Regions from separate parts of the Chelatococcus sp. YT9 genome, predicted to be linked through region 1. Evidence: predicted binding sites of a transcription regulator. Region 1 holds the regulator's gene; each other region holds the start of a gene.
The links. Region 1 encodes PhoB, which activates phosphate uptake and scavenging genes when phosphate is short. Its sites were predicted from a motif close to TGTCATNNANCTGTCAT; they were not measured.

Region 2: a site for PhoB is predicted at 1,496-1,512, ahead of phnF (phosphonate metabolism transcriptional regulator PhnF). Genes of this name have one in related genera too.
Region 3: a site for PhoB is predicted at 2,827-2,843, ahead of KIO76_RS01775 (esterase-like activity of phytase family protein). Genes of this name have one in related genera too.
Region 4: a site for PhoB is predicted at 3,125-3,141, ahead of ugpB (sn-glycerol-3-phosphate ABC transporter substrate-binding protein UgpB). Genes of this name have one in related genera too.

The regions. Positions count from the first base shown of each region.
Region 1 covers NZ_JAHBRW010000001.1:1,965,721-1,970,595, reverse strand. Annotated here, with positions in the region: gene pstB (phosphate ABC transporter ATP-binding protein PstB) at 1-446, shown strand, start outside; gene phoU (phosphate signaling complex protein PhoU) at 479-1,198, shown strand; gene phoB (phosphate regulon transcriptional regulator PhoB) at 1,256-1,957, shown strand; gene KIO76_RS08845 (GcrA family cell cycle regulator) at 2,074-2,613, opposite strand; gene KIO76_RS08840 (aspartate aminotransferase family protein) at 3,061-4,326, shown strand; gene argF (ornithine carbamoyltransferase) at 4,323-4,875, shown strand, end outside.
Region 2 covers NZ_JAHBRW010000002.1:1,174,004-1,178,878, reverse strand. Annotated here, with positions in the region: gene KIO76_RS25380 (hypothetical protein) at 62-625, shown strand; gene phnF (phosphonate metabolism transcriptional regulator PhnF) at 677-1,387, opposite strand; gene KIO76_RS25370 (ABC transporter substrate-binding protein) at 1,579-3,117, shown strand; gene KIO76_RS25365 (ABC transporter permease) at 3,289-4,209, shown strand; gene KIO76_RS25360 (ABC transporter permease) at 4,212-4,875, shown strand, end outside.
Region 3 covers NZ_JAHBRW010000001.1:403,505-408,379, forward strand. Annotated here, with positions in the region: gene KIO76_RS01760 (metal ABC transporter substrate-binding protein) at 1-180, opposite strand, end outside; gene KIO76_RS01765 (hypothetical protein) at 456-812, shown strand; gene KIO76_RS01770 (energy transducer TonB family protein) at 907-1,323, shown strand; gene KIO76_RS01775 (esterase-like activity of phytase family protein) at 1,406-2,758, opposite strand; gene KIO76_RS01780 (TetR/AcrR family transcriptional regulator) at 3,110-3,697, shown strand; gene KIO76_RS01785 (efflux RND transporter periplasmic adaptor subunit) at 3,712-4,875, shown strand, end outside.
Region 4 covers NZ_JAHBRW010000001.1:4,340,569-4,345,443, forward strand. Annotated here, with positions in the region: gene ugpE (sn-glycerol-3-phosphate ABC transporter permease UgpE) at 1-776, opposite strand, end outside; gene ugpA (sn-glycerol-3-phosphate ABC transporter permease UgpA) at 769-1,653, opposite strand; gene ugpB (sn-glycerol-3-phosphate ABC transporter substrate-binding protein UgpB) at 1,735-3,045, opposite strand; gene sseA (3-mercaptopyruvate sulfurtransferase) at 3,330-4,181, shown strand; gene KIO76_RS19960 (class I SAM-dependent methyltransferase) at 4,411-4,875, opposite strand, start outside.

The DNA of each region.
Region 1 (4,875 bases):
ATATCGCCTTCGGGGTGCGCCTCTACGAGAACCTCCCCAAGAGCGAGCTCAACGACCGCGTGGAATCGGCGCTCCGCCGGGCCGCGCTTTGGGAAGAGGTGAAGGATAAGCTCGACGCCAGCGGGCTCAGCCTATCCGGCGGCCAGCAGCAGCGCCTGTGCATCGCCCGCACCGTCGCGGTGAAGCCGGAAGTCATCCTGCTCGACGAGCCGTGCTCTGCGCTCGATCCGATCTCGACGGCCAAGATTGAGGAGCTGATCGACGAGCTCAAGCGCGACTATACTATCGCCATCGTGACGCACAGCATGCAGCAGGCGGCGCGCGTCTCTCAGTATACGGCCTTCATGTATCTCGGCGACCTCATCGAGTTCGACGATACCTCGAAGATCTTCACCGCACCGCAAGACAAGCGTACGCAGGACTACATCACCGGCCGGTTTGGCTGATCCTGATGGCCAAAGCTAGGGGACCTGAGGCAATGCCTGAACATATCGTCTCATCCTTCGACGAGGATCTCGACGAACTGCGGACCCGGATCGTCGAGATGGGGGGCGTCGCCGAGAAGATGCTCACGGACTCCACGCTGGCGCTGGTCAAGCGCGACAGCACTCTCGCCCAGTCCGTCATCTCCGCTGATGCCCGCCTCGACGGGTTGCAGCGTGACATCGAAGAACTCGCCGTGCTCACCATCGCGCGACGCCAGCCCATGGCGGTCGACCTGCGCGAACTGATCTCGGTCATTCGCGTGGCCGCCGATCTCGAGCGCATCGGGGACCTTGCCAAGAACACGAGCAAACGTGTCGTCGCCATCAGCGGCGAAACACAGCCTCAGAAGCTCGTGATCGGCGTACAACACATGAGCGATCTCGTGCAGGAGCAGCTCAAGGACGTGCTCGATGCCTATGTGCAGCGAGATGACGCGCAAGCCCTTGACGTTTGGCAGCGCGATGATCGCATCGATGCGCTGTACACGTCGATCTTCCGCGAGTTGCTCACCTATATGATGGAAGATCCGCGCAACATCACGTTCTGCACGCACCTTCTGTTCCTCGCCAAGAACATCGAGCGTATCGGCGATCACACCACCAACATCGCCGAGACGGTCCATTATCTGGCGACAGGCGTCACATTGGCTGCCGACCGCCCGAAGGGGGATACCTCCAGCTTCACCAAGGCGCCAACCGATCCTAGCAACTGATCCCACTGATCCTGTGAACCGGGGGGCCAGGACAACAGTGGAACCATAGGACTTTCGATGGGACCACGTATTCTGATCGTCGAGGATGAGGAGCCGCTCACGCTGCTCCTCCGTTATAACCTCGAGGCCGAGGGCTATACAGTCGACAGCGTCGCCCGTGGCGACGAAGCGGAGATACGGCTGCGCGAAGCGGTGCCGGACCTCGTATTGCTGGACTGGATGCTGCCAGGGCTCTCCGGCATCGAGCTGTGCCGCCGCATCCGCGCGCGCGAGGAGACCGAGCGGCTGCCGATCATCATGTTGACGGCGCGCGGCGAGGAGACCGAGCGTGTGCGTGGTCTCGCGACCGGCGCCGACGACTATATCGTCAAGCCCTTCTCCGTGCCGGAACTCCTGGCGCGCGTGCGGGCCCTGCTGCGGCGCGCCAAGCCGGGTCAGGTTGCGGCGCAACTCATTGCCGGCGATATCGAACTCGATCGCGAGACCCACCGGGTCAAGCGCGGCGGCCGGGAGCTCCATCTCGGGCCGACGGAATTCAAGCTGCTCGAGTTCCTGATGCAGAGCCCGGGCCGTGTCTTCACCCGGGAGCAGTTGCTCGACCGGGTGTGGGGCCACGACGTCTACATCGACGAGCGGACCGTCGACGTGCATGTCGGGCGCCTCCGCAAGGCGATCAACCGCATGCGCCGACCTGATCCGATCCGCACGGTGCGTGGCGCCGGCTATTCCTTTGACGAGACCTTCGCGAAGGCTGGCTGAACTGGCGGATCGATACCTGTCGACCCAATGAGAAAGGCCGCCGCGATCACATCGCAGCGGCCTTTCAAGGGCTCGAATGTTTGCCAGCTATCCGCGTCACCGGGCAGCCGAAGACCTCAGGCCCGCTTACGATCCCGCCTGCGATCGGCGACGGGCTGATAGGCAATGCGCGAATGGTGCGAGCAATAGGGCATACCCAGCTCGGACCGGGCGCCGCAGAAGCGGAATTCCGGCGTCGTTGGATCACCCATGGGCCACCGGCACATGGATTCACGGAGTTCCATGATGGTGACCCTCTCAGACATAGGGATCACCACTTCCTCGCGGGGCTGAGGCAGGCGAACGAGCACGGGAGCCGCTTCGGCGACGGGCTGAGGAGCCAGCGCGGCACTAGTGCGCACGGGGCCTGGCGCGGAAGCGGCGGGAGCCGGCGCGGCAGCACCCGGCTGCCGGGCCGGTTTGCGGGGACGGGGAGCGGAATTGGCGGTGCTCTTGGCGCGGCCTGACAGGCCGAGGCGGTGCACCTTGCCGATCACCGCATTGCGGGTGATACCGCCGAGTTCGGCGGCGATCTGACTGGCGCTGAGGCCATCAGACCAGAGCTTGCGCAAGAGCTCTACACGCTCATCGCTCCAAGATTGGCTCGGGTCGGTCATCGCCTTCTCCGTCAGCAGTTGCAGTGCATGGAATCCCTTATCTTTCGCGGCCAGCTCCACACGAGCCCAACCCCGTTGCATGGTGACAACGAACGCGAATGATAAGTTCCGCTACACGAGATGTCGTAGTCGTTGAAGGCGAAACTACAATATGCCCCGACTCGGGGGCAAGAGTCCCCCTGCCACACCCGCCGTTTTCCCCAAGAACCTCGTCCGAGAGTCAAGGGGAAAAGCGTCTTCGGTTCCGGCACATATCAAATCCTGCAGGTGGCGCGCAGAGATCCTTTCCCATCCGATCCGGCCAGCCCGTCCGCGGCGGCTCGGACGTTGATGAGAGGTATCACAGTCTTTGAATTGACATGGAAAACATGACCTTTAGAATTGATGGAGTGCCGCCCCTCCGTGGGCGGCACTTTGATTTTCCGAGACACGGGCCCGATATCGGTGATGTCTGCCCATGGTTCTTTTGGAAACTTTCCTCTTGCGGAGGTTGAAATCGTGATTTCGCCGTTGCTGCCGACTTATGCGCGTCCCGACATCGAATTCGAAAAGGGAGAGGGCGTATGGCTGATGACGCGACAAGGCGAACGATATCTCGACCTCGGCGCGGGCATCGCCGTGAACGCACTCGGCCACGCCCATCCGCATCTCGTGGAAGCCTTGACTGAGCAGGCGTCCAAGGTTTGGCACACGTCGAACCTCTATCGCATCCCCGGCGGTGAAAGGCTCGCGCAGCGGCTCGTCGACGCGACCTTCGCCGACACGGTCTTCTTCACAAACTCCGGTGCGGAGGCCCTGGAATGCGCCATCAAGATGGCGCGGAAATATCACGCGGTGAGCGGCCATCCCGAGCGGTTCCGCATCATTACCTTCGAAGGCGCTTTCCACGGTCGGACACTCGCGACCATCGCCGCCGGTGGCCAGGCCAAATATCTGGAGGGCTTCGGCCCGAAGGTCGAAGGCTTCGACCAAGTACCATTTGGCGATTTCAAGGCCCTCGAGGCGGCGATCACCGATGAAACCGCCGCGATCCTGATCGAGCCGATCCAAGGAGAAGGCGGCGTTCGGTCGGTGCCTACCGCCGATCTCAAGCGTCTGCGCCAGATATGCGACGACAAAGGCCTGCTGCTGATCCTGGACGAGGTCCAGACGGGCGTTGGCCGCACCGGCAAGCTGTTTGCCCACGAGTGGTCCGGCGTCACGCCCGACATCATGGCTGTCGCCAAGGGCATCGGCGGCGGCTTTCCCATGGGCGCATGCCTCGCGACGGCCGAGGCCGGAAAGGGCATGACGGCCGGCACACACGGAACGACCTTCGGGGGCAATCCGCTCGCGATGGCCGTCGGCAATGCCGTTCTCGATGTCATACTCGCGGATGGGTTCCTGGAAGAGGTACGCCGCAAGAGCCTGCTGTTCAAGCAACGCCTCGCGGAGCTCAAGGACCGCTATCCCGACGTCATCACCGAGATCCGCGGCGAGGGTCTGCTGCTCGGCCTGAAGCTCACGCCGCCGAACGGCGACTTTGTCAATGCGGCCCGCGCGGAGAAAGCGTTGGTGGTGGCGGCAGGCAGCAATGTCGTTCGGCTGATCCCGCCCCTGACGATCACGGACGCTGAGATTTCGGAAGCCCTGGCGCGCATCGAAGCCGCCGCCAAGGCTGTGTCGGAGGCTCACGCCAAGGCCGATGCAGGCCAACCGGAGTTGGCGCCATGACGACCTCCTCGACGAATGCACCAAAGATCATCTCCAGCTCCGCGCCTCGGCATTTTCTCGATCTTGCGGACTTTTCCGGAGATCAGCTGCGTCGGGTTCTCGCGGCGAGCACGTCCCTGAAGGCGGCGCGCCGCAAGGGCCAGCCCCAGACGACCCGCCCCCTCGACGGGAAGGTGCTGGCGATGGTTTTCGACAAGCCGTCGACCCGCACCCGCGTGTCCTTCGACGTGGCCATGCGTGAGCTTGGCGGCGAGCCTCTGATGCTGACGGGCGCGGAAATGCAGCTCGGCCGCGGCGAGACGATCGCCGACACGGCACGCGTGCTGTCACGCTATGTCGATGCGATCATGATCCGCATCCTGGATCACGACGCCATGCTGGAGCTCGCCGAATTCGCCGAGGTCCCGGTCATAAACGGGCTCACGAAGCTGTCGCATCCATGCCAGGTGATGGCCGACCTCCTGACCTTCGAGGAGCACCAGGGCCCCATCAAGGGGCGCACCGTCGCCTGGACGGGGGACGCCAACAACGTCCTCGCGTCGTGGGTGG
Region 2 (4,875 bases), on a different contig from region 1:
TGGGCTGTTAGCATAGCCGGGATTTCACTATGATCCTTGCATCACGACGAAATGGGCAAAGATGGACGAAGCTCCTACGCGCGGCACGAAGCCCATCCAGGGTGAGCGGCAGCAGCGATTTTCTGTCCATGTCTTCGACATGCCCAATGACAAGAGCGTCAAAAACCGTCGTGATCCCGGACGCAGACACAACCCGATCATGCATGGTAACGGCGCTGGCCGCGTTCCATCGGACGTTCGGTCACGGAATCATCTGCTTTTCGGCGTGATCCGTATGAACATCAACAAGGCCCGGGATGATAAAGTCACCTTCCGCGTCGACCGCATCCACCGAAGTGGTCGATCCTTCGCAGATATCGGCTATCATGCCGTGAGATACGCGAAGCGACCCATGGACAACTTCATCGGCGAGTACAAGTCCCGCATTCTTGATCGAAAAGTCGCGATGAATTTTGGTAGGCTTCGCTATTTCCAGCATCTTACTGACATGCCCCTTAGGCAAGACATCGCCCGACGACTCTTTGTTCGATATTACAATATACAGGCACAACAGCGTCACTCAGATGACGAAACCCAAACGACGAAAGTGGTTGTGGGCAATCGAACCGACAGGGTCGAAGTATGATCGTCAGCGGAGCTGCGGACGTCGACGTTGCAAAATCGATTGGCCGGCTCCTTATACATGCACCTTGATGCGCGTCGCCGGCCAAACCGAGGTGCTGATCTCCACGGGCACACCATGCAAGTCGACATTGCGCCCCTCCAAGACCACGACAGGGCTATCGTGGGGGATGTGCAGCATCCTCGCTTCGGCGGATGTCGGCTGACGCGCCGAGATGGCGGTGTCGCTGCGCCGGAAATCTTCCACCCCGAGCCGCTGTATGAGATCAGTGATCCCGCTGGCTTCCGCGAAGCGCTCCGGAAGCTGCGGATAACGATCCGCGGAGAAAAGATGCCGCGCAACACATAAGGGATCGTGGCCGGCCCACCGCAGGATATGCAGATCGAATACACGCCCGCCGCGGCGGATCGCCAAGTCTCTGGAGAGTTCCGGACTGGCTCTCCGGTCCTGAAGATCGAGAAGTTCTATGCGAGAATTCTGGGCTAGAGCGCGAACATTATCATTGTAACGGGTACGTGACTTCACATAGTAATCGATCAGCGGTCCGGTTACGTAAACCCCGCTGCCTTGCCGCCCTCGGGCAAGGCCGCGTTGTTCGAGCATCTCGATGGCGCGCCGGATCGTGTGGCGGTTGACGGAAAACTGGGCGGCAAGCTCGACCTGGGGTGGCAGCCTGTTGCCTGTCCTCAGCTCTCCCGATGCAATCCGCGCTGCGATTGCGTCAGCAATCCGTCTCGCTTCCCTGCGGTTCTCACTCACCATCATGGCGTCCCCACGCTGGCCTCCGTCAAATCGATCCACATCCGCCAAGTAACGGATTTGGTGTGACGCTTTGTTGAAGATTGGTGTGGTGAACGGCCGGTGACGCCCTCATGTCACGGAACTGTCGTCGAGCCCGGGGATCCCTGTGCGTGTTGTTCAAGACCCATCGATGGGCGCTACCAGGAACCTACGCCATGACAATCAAGAGCATTCTCACATCGGCTCTGCTGGCCAGCAGCATGCTGCTCACCCCGGCTGCAGCCGAGGGGCTGCGCGTGGCGCTGCCGACCTTTCCGTCGAAGTTCGCGCCCAATTTTTGGGGCAACGATGGGGCGCCGATGCTCTACCAGGTCTATGAGACCCTGGTGACGCGCGATCCGTTCGCCCGCCCCCTCAGTTTCCAGCCTGGTCTTGCCCTCTCCTGGAAGCAGGTGGCCCCTACCATCTGGGAAATGAAATTGCGACCAAACGTGAAGATGCACGACGGCACCACGATGGACGCGGAGGATGTCAAATTCTCGCTTGATCCCATTTTCAGCGGTAAGGACCCGGAATACACCTCCGCTTGGGGAACATTTCACTACAACTTCGACCATGTCGAAGTCGTGGACCCGCTGACGGTGCGTATTCATACCAAACGCGAGGAGCCTCTTTTTGAGTCCTTGATGTCGCTCAGCACCGCGAGCATTACGTCAAAGGAACACTATGCGGCAAAGGGCTACGATCAAGCCCTTCTCCATCCGATCGGAACTGGTCCCTATAAGGTCGTGCAGTTGACCGCAGGCGAGCGCGCCGTGATGGAACGCTTCGATGATTATTGGGATCAGAAGGCACCATTGGACAAGCTGGACTTCCGCCTTGTGCCCGAGGTCGCGTCCCGTATCACAGGCCTGGTCAACGGCGAGTTCGACCTCATCGCCAATATCCCGCCCGACCAAGCGCCGGCCCTGAAGCGCGACGGAATCCGCTCGCTCGGCGTGACGTGGCCAATGTTCCACGTTTGGGTGGTCAACCAGGTCGCCAAGCCGGCTAATGATCTTCGCGTTCGCCAAGCCATGCGCCTGTGCACGGACAACAAGGCTCTCGTCGACGGGCTGTGGGGTGGCCTCGCCCATGTTCCGCGCGCACATCAGTTCGAGGAGTATGGCGAGCCGTTCTATATGCCGGATATCGACTACAGCGGTCGCGACGTGGCGAAGGCCAAACGCCTTTTGGCGGAGGCAGGCTATAAGGGTGAGCCGATCACCGCTCAGTTCACTCAGAACTATTATCTCTATGGGAACCTCGCCGCACAGGTCATCCAGCAGCAATGGCAGGAATGCGGCCTCAACCTGAAGCTTCAGCAGGTCGAGCAAATCGACTACCAAAAGTCCAATATCGTGGCCTGGTCCAACCCGATGTATTATCCCGACCCCATGGGGGCGATGGACGTCCACTGGTCATCCACCAGCAACTACGCCAAGCGCGGCACCTGGGCACCCTCCCATCCGGAATGGGCCAAGACCTTTGAGGCCGCTCGTTTTGGAACCGATGTGAAGACCCGCAAGGACGCCTACCGCAAGTTGCTTGAACTCGAACAGCAGGAGGCTGGTTGGATCCTGCTTTACGAGCCGCACGAGATCTATGCGATGCGCGACAGCATTTCCTTCGAGATCCCCATTGCCTACCGCCCTTATGTGCTGCCGTTGCGGGCTGGCCAGATCAAGATCGATAAGGTCAAGGCGAGCCAATAACGCTCTCACAGAAGACGGCGATGGTGGATTGAGCAAGTCCGAGCACGACAAGACCTCCGGCGCGATCCAGGTCCCTGAATGGCTCGGCCATGTCTCAAGCAAGGCTAACTCCGTACCGGCTGGACCTGCCGTACCCGCCATCCGCCCTTCCTTCCGAGCGCAGGAGCTTCCATGATCCGCTTTATGTCTGGCCGATTGTTGCGCGCTGCGGTGGCATTGTCGCTGGTGCTGTTGATCGCCTTCGTCACGGTGCGCTTCTCGGGTGAGCCCTTCGAGCGGATGTTCCCAGAGGGCACGACTGTCGAGCATGAACAGGCATTACGACAGGAATGGAATCTCGATAAGCCCCTGACACAGCAGTTCATGATCTATCTCGGGGCGCTCGCCTCCGGACAATTTGGACAGTCGCTGTTCACCAAGGAAAGCGTTTGGCAGATCTATGCCGAACGCCTGCCCGCGACCCTATTGGTCGGGGGCCTGGCGCTGCTTGTCGCCATTATCCTCGGTATCCCACTCGGGGCGATAGCCGCGCTGTGGCGGCAGAGCGCCACGGCGCGTTTTGCCATGTGGTTCGCTTTTCTGGGCTATGCCATTCCGCACTATGTGCTCGGAATTGGCCTCGTGCTGCTGTTCGGCTTTTACTGGCATTTATTGCCAACATCCGGGCTTGAAAGCGCGTCGCATTTTGTGCTGCCCGTGTTGACGCTCGCCATTCCCATGATCGCGGCGCTCGCCCGCTATATGCGTGCCGCCATGCTCGACGCCATCGCGCAACCGCATGTGATGACGGCCTTATCTAAGGGCATCAGCGAGCGACGCCTGGCGCAAGGGCACATTCTGCGCAATGCCATGGTACCGTTGCTTACTGTGCTAGGACTAGAAATCGCCGGGCTCGTGAACGGATCTATTTTTGTCGAGACCGTTTTTTCGCTGCCAGGCGTTGGCCGAGTGTTGGTCAATGCGGTGCTCGATCGCAACTATCCGGTGCTGCAGTTCGGCGTTTTGGCCTATGCCGCCATCATTGTGATGATCACTCTTGTCGTCGACCTCCTTTACACCGTTGCGGACCCGCGCGTTCGGCTGGAAGCCTGATCATGTCTATCGATGTCAAGATTGCGCCCGTCACCGCTGTGCTTGCAGACGAGAAGCCCGGCACAATCTCGCCGCTGGCACCAGATCGTGCTCGCTGGGGCTTCGCCTGGCCTCGCTTGAACCGCCTGACCCTCTCCCTGGCGATGCTCGGCGTGATCATTCTTCTTGGGCTACTCGCGCCGGTTCTTGCCCCGCATGATCCTGACCGCGTCAATATGCTCGCCCGCGCGGCCCCGCCCGTCTGGATCGAGGGTGGCACGTGGAAGCACCTGCTCGGCACCGACCAGATCGGGCGCGATCTCCTGTCACGCGTCATGTGGGGCATCCGCACCAGCTTTGGCATCGCGGTATTTGGTTTGATCTTCAGCGCGGTTCTCGGCATCGGCCTCGGGGTAGTCAGCGGTGTCATGGGCGGGTGGTTCGATCGCTTCGCCATGATGTTGGTCGACGTTTTCATCACTCTCCCAAACCTGCTGCTGATCCTGTGCGGCATCGCCCTTCTCGGCACGGATACGTGGGTGCTGGTGGTGATGATCGGCCTGGTGCGCTGGGAAGCTTACGCGCGGCTGGTGCGCGGACAGGTGCTCTACCTGCGGGAGCTTGGCTATGTCGAGGCAAGCCACGTTCTAGGGGGCGGCCCGGGGTGGATCATCCTGCGTCACATCC
Region 3 (4,875 bases), 1.6 Mb from region 1:
CGTTATGGACTCAACCACCGCCGCATCGCCCGCCACGTTCCTCGCGATATCGGCGATGACGGTGAAGGTCGTCACCGCCTTGAACTTGTCCTCGGCCGTCGCCGCTGAAGCGGTGAGGAACGATCCGGTCGCAAAGCCCAAAACTCCGGCCAGCACCGACCGCCTAGCCCAGCCCGTCATCGATCGCTCCTTGTTGCGATTAAGTTGCAATACAAAATGAGTGATCCCGTCGCCTTTTGCAAGTGCGATCCATTCGCAATAAGGTCGAAAAGGCCCTTGAATCAGGATAATTAATTGCCATCAGCGCCCGGCTCTCCCTATCGATGTCTTTCGTAGGGGGGTAAGACGGACGTGTGAGATTCGGCCGTGGGGGCTACATGGGGCGAATTGCTAGCCTGGCTGACGAGCGTGAGCGCGACAAACGTACGGTTGAGCGCTTGCTTGGCTCCTCCCGGATGTCCGACACGAAATGGAGGTTAGCGCTGGGCGCTGTATATGCGTGTGGCGTGCAGATTCAGGAGATGAAGGTAAAGTTCGTCGATGTTCCAGAAGTGAAACGCCTCGGCTCGCTCTGGTTCAAAACTCCCCACGCCTTCACCGACAGCCTGGAATACGGCCCCTTTCCTCTCGTCGCCATTGAAGGGCTCGAATTTCCGAGGGACATCGACCAAGGCAGGCGGAGCAATCCTCACTGTCGCGGAAAGCAGGACATCGCCGCGATCCGCGCGGCGCTCGATGCCACCGGCAAGGCACTTCCTCTTGAGGATACCGAGACAGGGCTTCGCATCGTTGGTCATCGCTTCAGCCGGTAACGGCCATGCTCTGCCGGCCAACCAGACGAGCATTTGACGCAATTGACCGCGTTGAAAAATCGCTTTTGTGTGCCTCTGTGTGATTGATGAAAGCATGGCATCTTTTATGGCGTCCAAACTATTCCTGAGCGGCCTCTGCGCTCTTGCGCTTCTCAGCTTTGTCGCCCCTGCGGCAGCACGCGACAGCGCCCCTTCAGATGAGACCAAGGCTTATGTCAAACACACCGTCGAAATCCTGCGAGCACGGATTTTCTATCCTGTCGTGCCGGACAAGCCTTTGGCCGGTGGAACGGCCATCGTCACGTTCCGGATCCAGTCGGACGGCAGCGTTGCGGATGTCAAGCTCAAGCGCTCATCCGGTCATGGTCATATCGATTCAACAGCGCTAGGCATCGTCTATGGAGCGCAATTCGCTCCGCCGCCAGCGGGCGTCGCCGGGCAGATGATCGTGCTACCCCTTGCATTCGAGGCACCGCGTCCTCGCAAGACATCGACGCCGCGGCAGCAATAGACAATCAGGGGACCGCAACGCGGCAAGAGCTCCCGAGATTACCCGGAAGCTCCTCAAGTCTTGGGTTTCAGATCGCGATCGATCAACGCGCCTTCAGGAAGTCCGCAACTTCGAGCAGAACGAATTCATTGTCGTCCTGCACATTCGGTTCGCGGCTGGTCGAGAACGGCAGATTGTTGTCGTTGCCGACGATGATGTGGCGATCATCGACAAGGTCGACATCCTCGATGGTGAAGAAGGGGAAGGTCAGCACGTCGCCGTTCAACGGCTTGCGCGCCTTCTTGTTCGGATCGGCGATCTTCATGAGATCGATATAAGCGACCTTGCGCGCGACGCCATTGGCATTGGCGTCGCTGAGCTCAACCTTGTAGACGCGCTTGAACTTCGCGATGTCGGCGAAGCAGTCGGCGCGCTTCTGGCCTTCGGGGCAGGCCTTGTCGGCCGTGCCTTCGCCGTTGTCTCGCTCGATGATCAAGCCCATGGTCGGATCGATCATGTTGAAGTCGCCAATAGCGTTGCCGTTCTGCTCAAGAACGAATTTCCAATGGCGGCCGGTCCACTTCTCCGCCGCAACATCGAACTCCAGGATGCGGAGATACTCCTTGCCGTCGGCGGTCTTCTCCCAATCCTTCTTCTCGACGTCCCAGAGGGGGCCCTCCAAAAGCGGATAAAGGAAGCGGCCGTCCTTGGAGGCGGCCATGCCCTCATACCCCTTAGAGCGGCGCACGTTGAAAGGGACCGGCTGATTGGGGGCGGCTGGCGTTGTGACGGCATAGTGGTCGGGCGAACGCGCCGGCTTGCCATCGACCATCGTCTCGATGACGGCTTCGACCTTGCCCGTCATGTCCGCACGAATGAGATAAGGACCGAATTCCTCGCCAATCCAGATCTTGTCGCCGATGATCTGGAAGCTTTCAGGATCGAAATCCGACCCCGTGAGGTAGCGTTTGTCCGTCGCCTCGTTCGCGATGCGGAACGGCACCTTTTTGTCGGGATCGCTGAGGAAAACCGTGCCGAGGCGCTCGACGGTGCCCTTGTCCCAGTCGATCCGGTAGTGGTTGAGATACAGCATGGAATCAGGGGAGTTCGCCTTGGCCCCCATGCCGTTGTCGGTCAACACCCAGAACGTGCCGTCAGTCATCTTCTTGATACCGGAATGCCCCTGCAGCGGCTGGCCGGTGAATGGCACCTTCATGCCCGTCGGACGTCCATTCGAGAGACCTTCGACGGTGTTAACAGCCTCGACACGCTTGCCTGTCGTGAACTTGCCCGATGTCCTGAGGTCGGCGGGCGCGTCGGCCGGAGCCTCGACAAAGCTCTTTGCCGGCAGGATCGCGTGACCGGCGAGCGTGGCAGGCGCGGCCTGCTGAGCCAAAGCGGTTCCCGCGAGCACAGCCGTCAGGGGCATCGCAAGCAAAAGACGGGCAATCATCATAGATCCTTCACGGAGAGAAAAACCGTCGGCAAGCTGACGTTGGCCCATGTCGGCACGTTGACAACGCAATGACGGCTCGATGACGTCTTCGCCGGTGGACATCCGGCACGACCGTTTAATGTGTTGCAGCGCACAGCGTAAAACCAAGTTCTTCTGACAACGTGTGCCGAGCTAAACCAAAAAATATATATATTTCCGGCGGTTATCGGACCCCCTCCGCAAATCGGCCGCCCCCGCGCGAAATCAACAGCCGTTGACAACCAACTCCCGGGAATTAAAAACCAAGCGGTCGGAAACGAAGATCGGTCGAGTTTCATGTCGCGCCCGAGAGTTATCAACCAGGAAAGCATCTTGGATGCGGCCGAAGCCGTCGTCGCTCGCGATGGAGCTGCGAGGCTGACGCTCGACGCTGTCGCGCACGAGGCGGGCATCAGCAAAGCCAGCGTGCTCTACGACTTCAAGTCCAAGCAAGCGCTGATCAAGGCGGTCATAGAACGCAGGTTCGCGGAAGAGAGGAATCGAATCGCTTTTGCGACCAAGCGGCTGAACGGCCGTCCCGACGCCAAGATTCACGGCCGCATCGCGGCGGCCAGGACCGTGCAGTATCGGGAGAGCCCTGCCGTCGCCGTTAGTCTCTGTGCCGCTCTGGCACAGGACACCGAATTGCAGCAGACAATGCAGGATGCTTTCCGTCAGGAGTTTGCGGAAGTCCTGGAGACCGCGACCAACACCCGCGGCGCTTTACTCGCTTTCCTCGCGGTCGAAGGCCTGATGGTGCTGGAGTATCTGGGGCTTCACCACTGGCCGGAGCCAACTCGCAGCGAGATCCTGAAGGAAATCGATGCGCTGGTCGACACGGCACCAAGAGACCCGCCACTGAATATACGCCTGCTCAAAGAGCACGTTTCTCGCCAAGCCGAGTTCGTGACTGAGCGCTAACTGGACGATCCGCCATGAAATCTGCTTACATACCCGCCCGGGTCCTGGCTGCCGCCATCTTTCTGCCGGTGGCCTTGTCGAGCGCCGCATTGCCCGCTGCAGCCCAGAACGGCGCGCCGCCGCCTTCGGCCGTCAGCGTGATCGAAGTCGCCGCCGAGCGTATCCCGATCATCAACGAGCTGCCGGGCCGCATTGCGCCAACGCGGATAGCGGAAGTGCGTCCGCGCGTGTCAGGCATCGTGACGGAACGCGTTTTCGAGCAGGGCAGCCTCGTCAAACAGGGGGACGTGCTCTACCGCATCGATGCCGACATGTTCCGAGTACGTGTGGAAAGTGCGAAAGCGACCTTGCAACGCGCGCGGGCGACGCAGCTCCAGGCTCGCCAGCAGGCAGACCGCCAGAAGGAACTGCGCGAACGCAACATCGCAAGCGTCCAGCAGCTCGAATCGGCCGTCGCCGCACTCGCCCAGGCCGACGCCGATGTTGCCGCGGCGGAAGCCGGCTTGAACGAGGCGCAGCTCAATCTCCAGTACACCGAGGTCCGTGCACCGATTGCCGGTCGTATTGGCCGCGCTCTCATTACTGAGGGCGCGCTGGTGAGCAGCACCGAAAACCTCGCGACAATCCAGCAGCTCGATCCTATCTACGCAGACTTCACGCAATCATCGAACGAACTGCTGAAATTGCGCCAAGCACTTGCCAGTGGCAGCTTGAAAGGCCCCGCCCCGGGCGAAGCCCGTGTCACTCTTCAATTCGACGACGGCCGGGTCTATGAGCACACGGGTACCTTGCTGTTCTCGGAGGCCGCCGTTGACATAACAACGGGGCAGATCACGATGCGGGCGGAATTTCCCAACCCGGACGGACAGCTTCTGCCTGGTCTTTATGTGCGGGTGCAAATCGAACAGGGCATTCAACATGATGCCGTCGCTGTTCCGCAGCAGGCGATCCAGCGTGATGCCAACGGGAACGCTCAGGTCTTCGTAGTCAACGACAAGGATATTGCCGAGCTTCGTCAAGTCCGTGTCAACCGGACCGTCGGTCAGCGCTTTGTCGTCGACAGCGGTCTGAAGCCCGGCGATCGCGTGGTGGTCGAGGGCTTCCAGAAGATCGCTCCCGGGGCAGCGGTTTCGGTACAAACATGGAAAGCGGCCGATGCGAGCGCCGCAGCAGCCAAG
Region 4 (4,875 bases), 2.4 Mb from region 1:
GCAAAAATCGTCGTCACCATCACCAGGTGCCATTGGGTGTCGGCATCGGCATAGGAGATCATCTTGCGGAGCGCGATGATGATCGTGTTCATATCGTTGCTGTTGGTGACCAGAAGCGGCCAGAGATACTGTGTCCATCCGTAGATGAAGAGGATGACGAAGAGCGCCGCGATATTGGTCCTCGACAAGGGCAGCACGAAATCGAAGAAGAACCGCCACGGCCCCGCTCCGTCCACCCGCGCCGCCTCAAGAAGCTCACCCGGAATCGTCATGAAGAACTGGCGGAACAAGAGCGTCGCCGTCGCCGAGGCCATGAGCGGCAGGGTGAGCCCGGTGTAGGTGTCGATGAGCCCGAGATCCACCATGACCTTGTAGGTCGGCAGGATGCGCACTTCGACCGGCAGCATCAACGTGACGAAGATCACCCAGAAGAACGTCATCCGGAACGGAAACCGGAAAAAGACGATCGCGTAGGCGGACAGGATTGAGATGACGATCTTCCCGACCGCGACCGCGAGCGCCACAATCGATGTGTTGATCAGGAGGCGCCAGACATTGACCCCGCCCACGCGCCCAAGCCCCCCGAACAACGCCTCATAATAATTGTCGAGGAAATGGCTGCCCGGCACGAGTTGCAGGGGCGGCCGCAGGATCTGCTGCAGGGACAGCGTGGAGGCCACGAACGTATAGTAGATCGGGAAAACGACCACGAGGATGCCTACGATCAGCACGGCATGGCTGAGCCAGGATCTCTTTCTCTTGACGCGCTCAGGCATAATGCACCTTGCGCTCGACATAGCGGAACTGGATTGCCGTCAGGGCGATGACGATGCCCATGAGAATCACTGACTGGGCGGCGGAGCTGCCGAGCATCAGATTGACGAAGCCGTCGTTGTACACCTTGTAGACCAGCGTTTCCGTCGCCTTGCCTGGCCCGCCCCCGGTGACAGCGTGGATGATGCCGAAGGTATCGAAGAACGCGTAGACGGTGTTCACCACGAGCAGAAAGAAGCTCGTGGGCGCGAGAAGCGGGAAAACGATGGTCCAGAATCGCTTCATCTCGCGCGCGCCGTCCACGGCAGCGGCTTCGATCAAGCTCTTAGGGATCGCCTGTAACCCTGCGACAAAAAACAGGAAATTATAACTGATCTGCTTCCAGGCGGCAGCGAGAATGACGAGCATCATGGCCTGGTTGCCGTTGAGCAGCGGATCCCAGTCATAGCCTGAGCGCCGCAGCATGTAGGCGAAGGTGCCGATGGTCGGATTGAACAGGAAGAGCCACAACATGCCGGCGATGGCCGGTGCGACGGCGTAGGGCCAGATCATGAGCGTGCGGTAGAAGCCCCTGCCCTTGATCACCTTGTCCGCCATGACAGCCAGCACGAGCGCGATCGCCATGGGGATCAGGGCTGTCGCGACTGAGAAGATGATAGTCGTCTGGACCGAACCGATGTAGTCGGGGTCGCTGAGCACTTGCCGGAAATTGCCAAGACCGACGAAAGTGGTGGCAAGGCCGAACGGATCCTCACGCAAGGTCGACTGACGTATCGCCTGGGACGCCGGCCAGTAGAAGAACACCAGCGTGATGAGGATCTGCGGCAACAGCAGCAGGTAAGGCAGCACCTTGTGGGGAAAGATCACTCGTGACGTCACGCGGCAGACCTGGCGGGCGGTGATCGAAAGAAAGCGAGCCGCCCGCGGCCCAACCGCGGGCGGAACCGAAGGGTACCGAAGCTACTGACCCAAGGCCTGCTTGATCGCGGCATTGCCGCGCTTCACAGCGCTGTCGAGAGCCTGCTTTGCCGTTTGCTGGCCGGCGAGCATCTTCTCGAACTCCTCGTTCTGGATATCACGGACCTGCGGCAGGTTCACGAGACGCACGCCCTTGGAATTCTCCGTGGGCGCTTTCCCCATCATCTGGAGGATCGGCGTCTCACGGCCCGGATTCTTCTCGTAGAACCCCGACTTCTTGGTCGCGTCGTAGGCGGCAAGCGTCACAGGCAGATAGCCGGACACCTGATGGAGGCGAGACTGGATATCCGTCTTCGACAGGAACTGGAAGAAAGCCGCCACGCCCTTGTATTCATCGGGCTTGTGACCGGCGAAAACCCAGAGACTCGCACCACCGGGGGTCGTGTTCTGCGGGGCCCCAGCCGCCGCGCTGTCATAAGGCAACTGCCCAATGCCGTAGTTCATGCCGGACTTGACGATATCCCCCAAGCCACCGGAGGATTCGGTCAGGATGGCGCATTCACCGCTCAGGAAGAGGTTCTTGGCCTCAGACGTCCGCCCGCCGTAGCGGAACACACCTTCCTTGGCGAGGTCAGCCACCGCCTGGAAGTGATTGGCGTAGATCGGCGCGTCGATCTTGAGCTGAACATCGAGACCGCCGAGGCCGTTCTCCTTGGTGCCATAGGGCTGGTTGTTCCAGGCGGCGAAATTTTCGAGGTGAATCCAGGTAAGCCACGTGGACGTGTAGCCGCAGGGGGCCGCGCCGCTCGCCTTGATCTTCCGCGCGGCCTCGAACACTTCGTTCCAGGTCTTCGGCGGCTTGTTGACGTCCAGCCCCGCCTTTTGGAAGGCATCCTTATTGTAATAGAGGATCGGCGAGGATGAGTTGTAGGGGAAGGACAGCATGGTGCCGTCGGGCTTGGAATAATAGGCGACGATGCCCGGCAGGTACTGGCTCTTGTCAAACTTGGCGCCGCCTTCGCTCAGCACGTCCGCAACCGGCTTGACCGCGCCCTCGGCGCCCATCATCACGCCGGTGCCAACATCGAACACCTGAATGATGTGAGGCGGCTGCTTGGCGCGGAAGGCGGCAATGCCGGCATTCAGCGTCTCTGGATAGGTGCCCTTGAAGACCGGCACGACCTTGTAGTCGCTCTGGCTGGCGTTGAATTCTTTCGCGAGGGTCTCGACAACCTCGTTGTTGGCGCCGGTCATGGCATGCCACCAGGAAATCTCGGTGGCCGCCAGCGCTGGGGCCGATACGGTCAGAGTAAGCGCCGCCGCAACGCCCGGAATGAAACCGCGCAGTGTCATGTTCGTCTCCCTTGTTCGGCCACGCGGGTGTCCGCCGGCCGTGCCACAGTTCCGTGGTTCTGGACATGACGTTATTTCGATTTCAGTTTTGCGACAATCGCGAGCCTTGGTCTCTCTAGGTCTTGGGCGTTAGACTTTCGCACGAGGACCTGCTTGAGACGACGGCAGCGAGCGCACAACCGGAACCCGCATGGCGGCCACCGCACGGTCCATGGTAGGGATGCTGTTGAAATCAGCGTCGGACATGCGAAAGCGCGGCGCCTTGCATCACAGGAGATTGTTTCGTGGGTGATTTTCCGGCTCTCGTCAGCACAGCATGGCTCGCCGACAACCTCGGCGCTGCTGATCTCGTGGTCATCGACGGCTCCTGGTATTTGCCGACCGAAGGCCGTGACGCGGATGCCGAATATCAGGCCGGTCATATTCCCGGCGCCGTCCGCTTCGATGTGGATGCGATCAGCGATACCACATCGAATCTCCCGCATATGCTGCCAAGCGCTGAGAACTTCGCCAAGGCCATGGGTGCGCTCGGCGTGTCCAACGCGGCGCGCATCGTCGTCTATGACGGGGCCGGCCTGTTCTCGGCCGCGCGCGTCCGCTGGACGCTGAAGATCTTCGGCGCGGGCAAGGTCGCCGTGCTCGACGGCGGCCTGCCGCAATGGAAAGCGGAGAACCGGCCGCTCGAAACCGGCGTCGCCAAGCGGGAGGCGACGACCTTCACCGCTGCGTTCGACGCCGATCAGGTCGCTGACGCCTCCCGCGTGCTCGCGAGCCTCACGAACAAGACGGCTCAAGTCGTCGATGCGCGCGCCGCTGCCCGTTTTCGCGGCGACGCTCCAGAGCCACGCCCGGGCGTGCGGGCCGGTCACATGCCGGGAGCCCGCAACGTCCCCTTCAACGATCTCATCGAGAACGGCCGGCTCAAGACCCCGGAGGCGATCACCGCAACTTTCACCAAGGCCGGCGTCGATCTCGACAGGCCGGTGATCACGAGCTGCGGCTCGGGCGTCACAGCAGCCGTTCTGGCGCTGGCGCTGGAAACCGCCGGTAAGCCCGTGGCGGGGCTCTATGACGGCTCATGGTCGGAATGGGGCAGCCGCGAGGACCTGCCGATCGCCACCGGCGAGGCGGATTAAGGCCGGCCGGCGTTCACGGCGTCGGTTGGATTGTGACTAAGAAGGGGGGTGCATCCCGGAGCAACGCATAGCAACGGGTCCGGGATCCATAAACGCCATCGCCAAGAGAAAAGGATACCTCATACAAAAGCTGATCGCCGTCACGCGTCGTATCGGTGTATGGGTCTCGGGCCGAGTTCACGCTCGTCCGAGGATGACCCTCACGAATGATTCTTGAACCTCAATCGCCCTAAGCAGGCGCCCTATCCATCTTGCGAGCCATGACCAGGAGGTGGTCGCTCGGCGGCACCGGTGTCAGCCGCTTGGCGAGACGGGCCAGCAGGCGGTCGATTCTCTTGGTGGCGCGCAGGGCCTTGGGCAATACGCGTCGTTCCCGGAGCCCCATCAACCTTCCGAGGCGGGTAGGCACATAGAGCGTGTCACGGAGTTCGTCGGCCGACTGGGGGCTCAGAAAATCGAGGGAAAAGAACGGGCTCGCGAGATAGTCGCCCATAAGCGTCTCCGAGGGTTCGGTTTCCATGCGCTCGATCACGAAGCCCGCCCGCTCGAGACATCGGGCCATTGCGGCCTCGGTGAACAGGCTGACATGGCTCGGCGCCGTGAAATGCCCCGAATGGGACGGGAAGAAGCGAGACGGCGTGTTGCGGACGGAATCGGTGGTCAGGAAGAGCCGTCCTCCCGTCCGAACGAGATC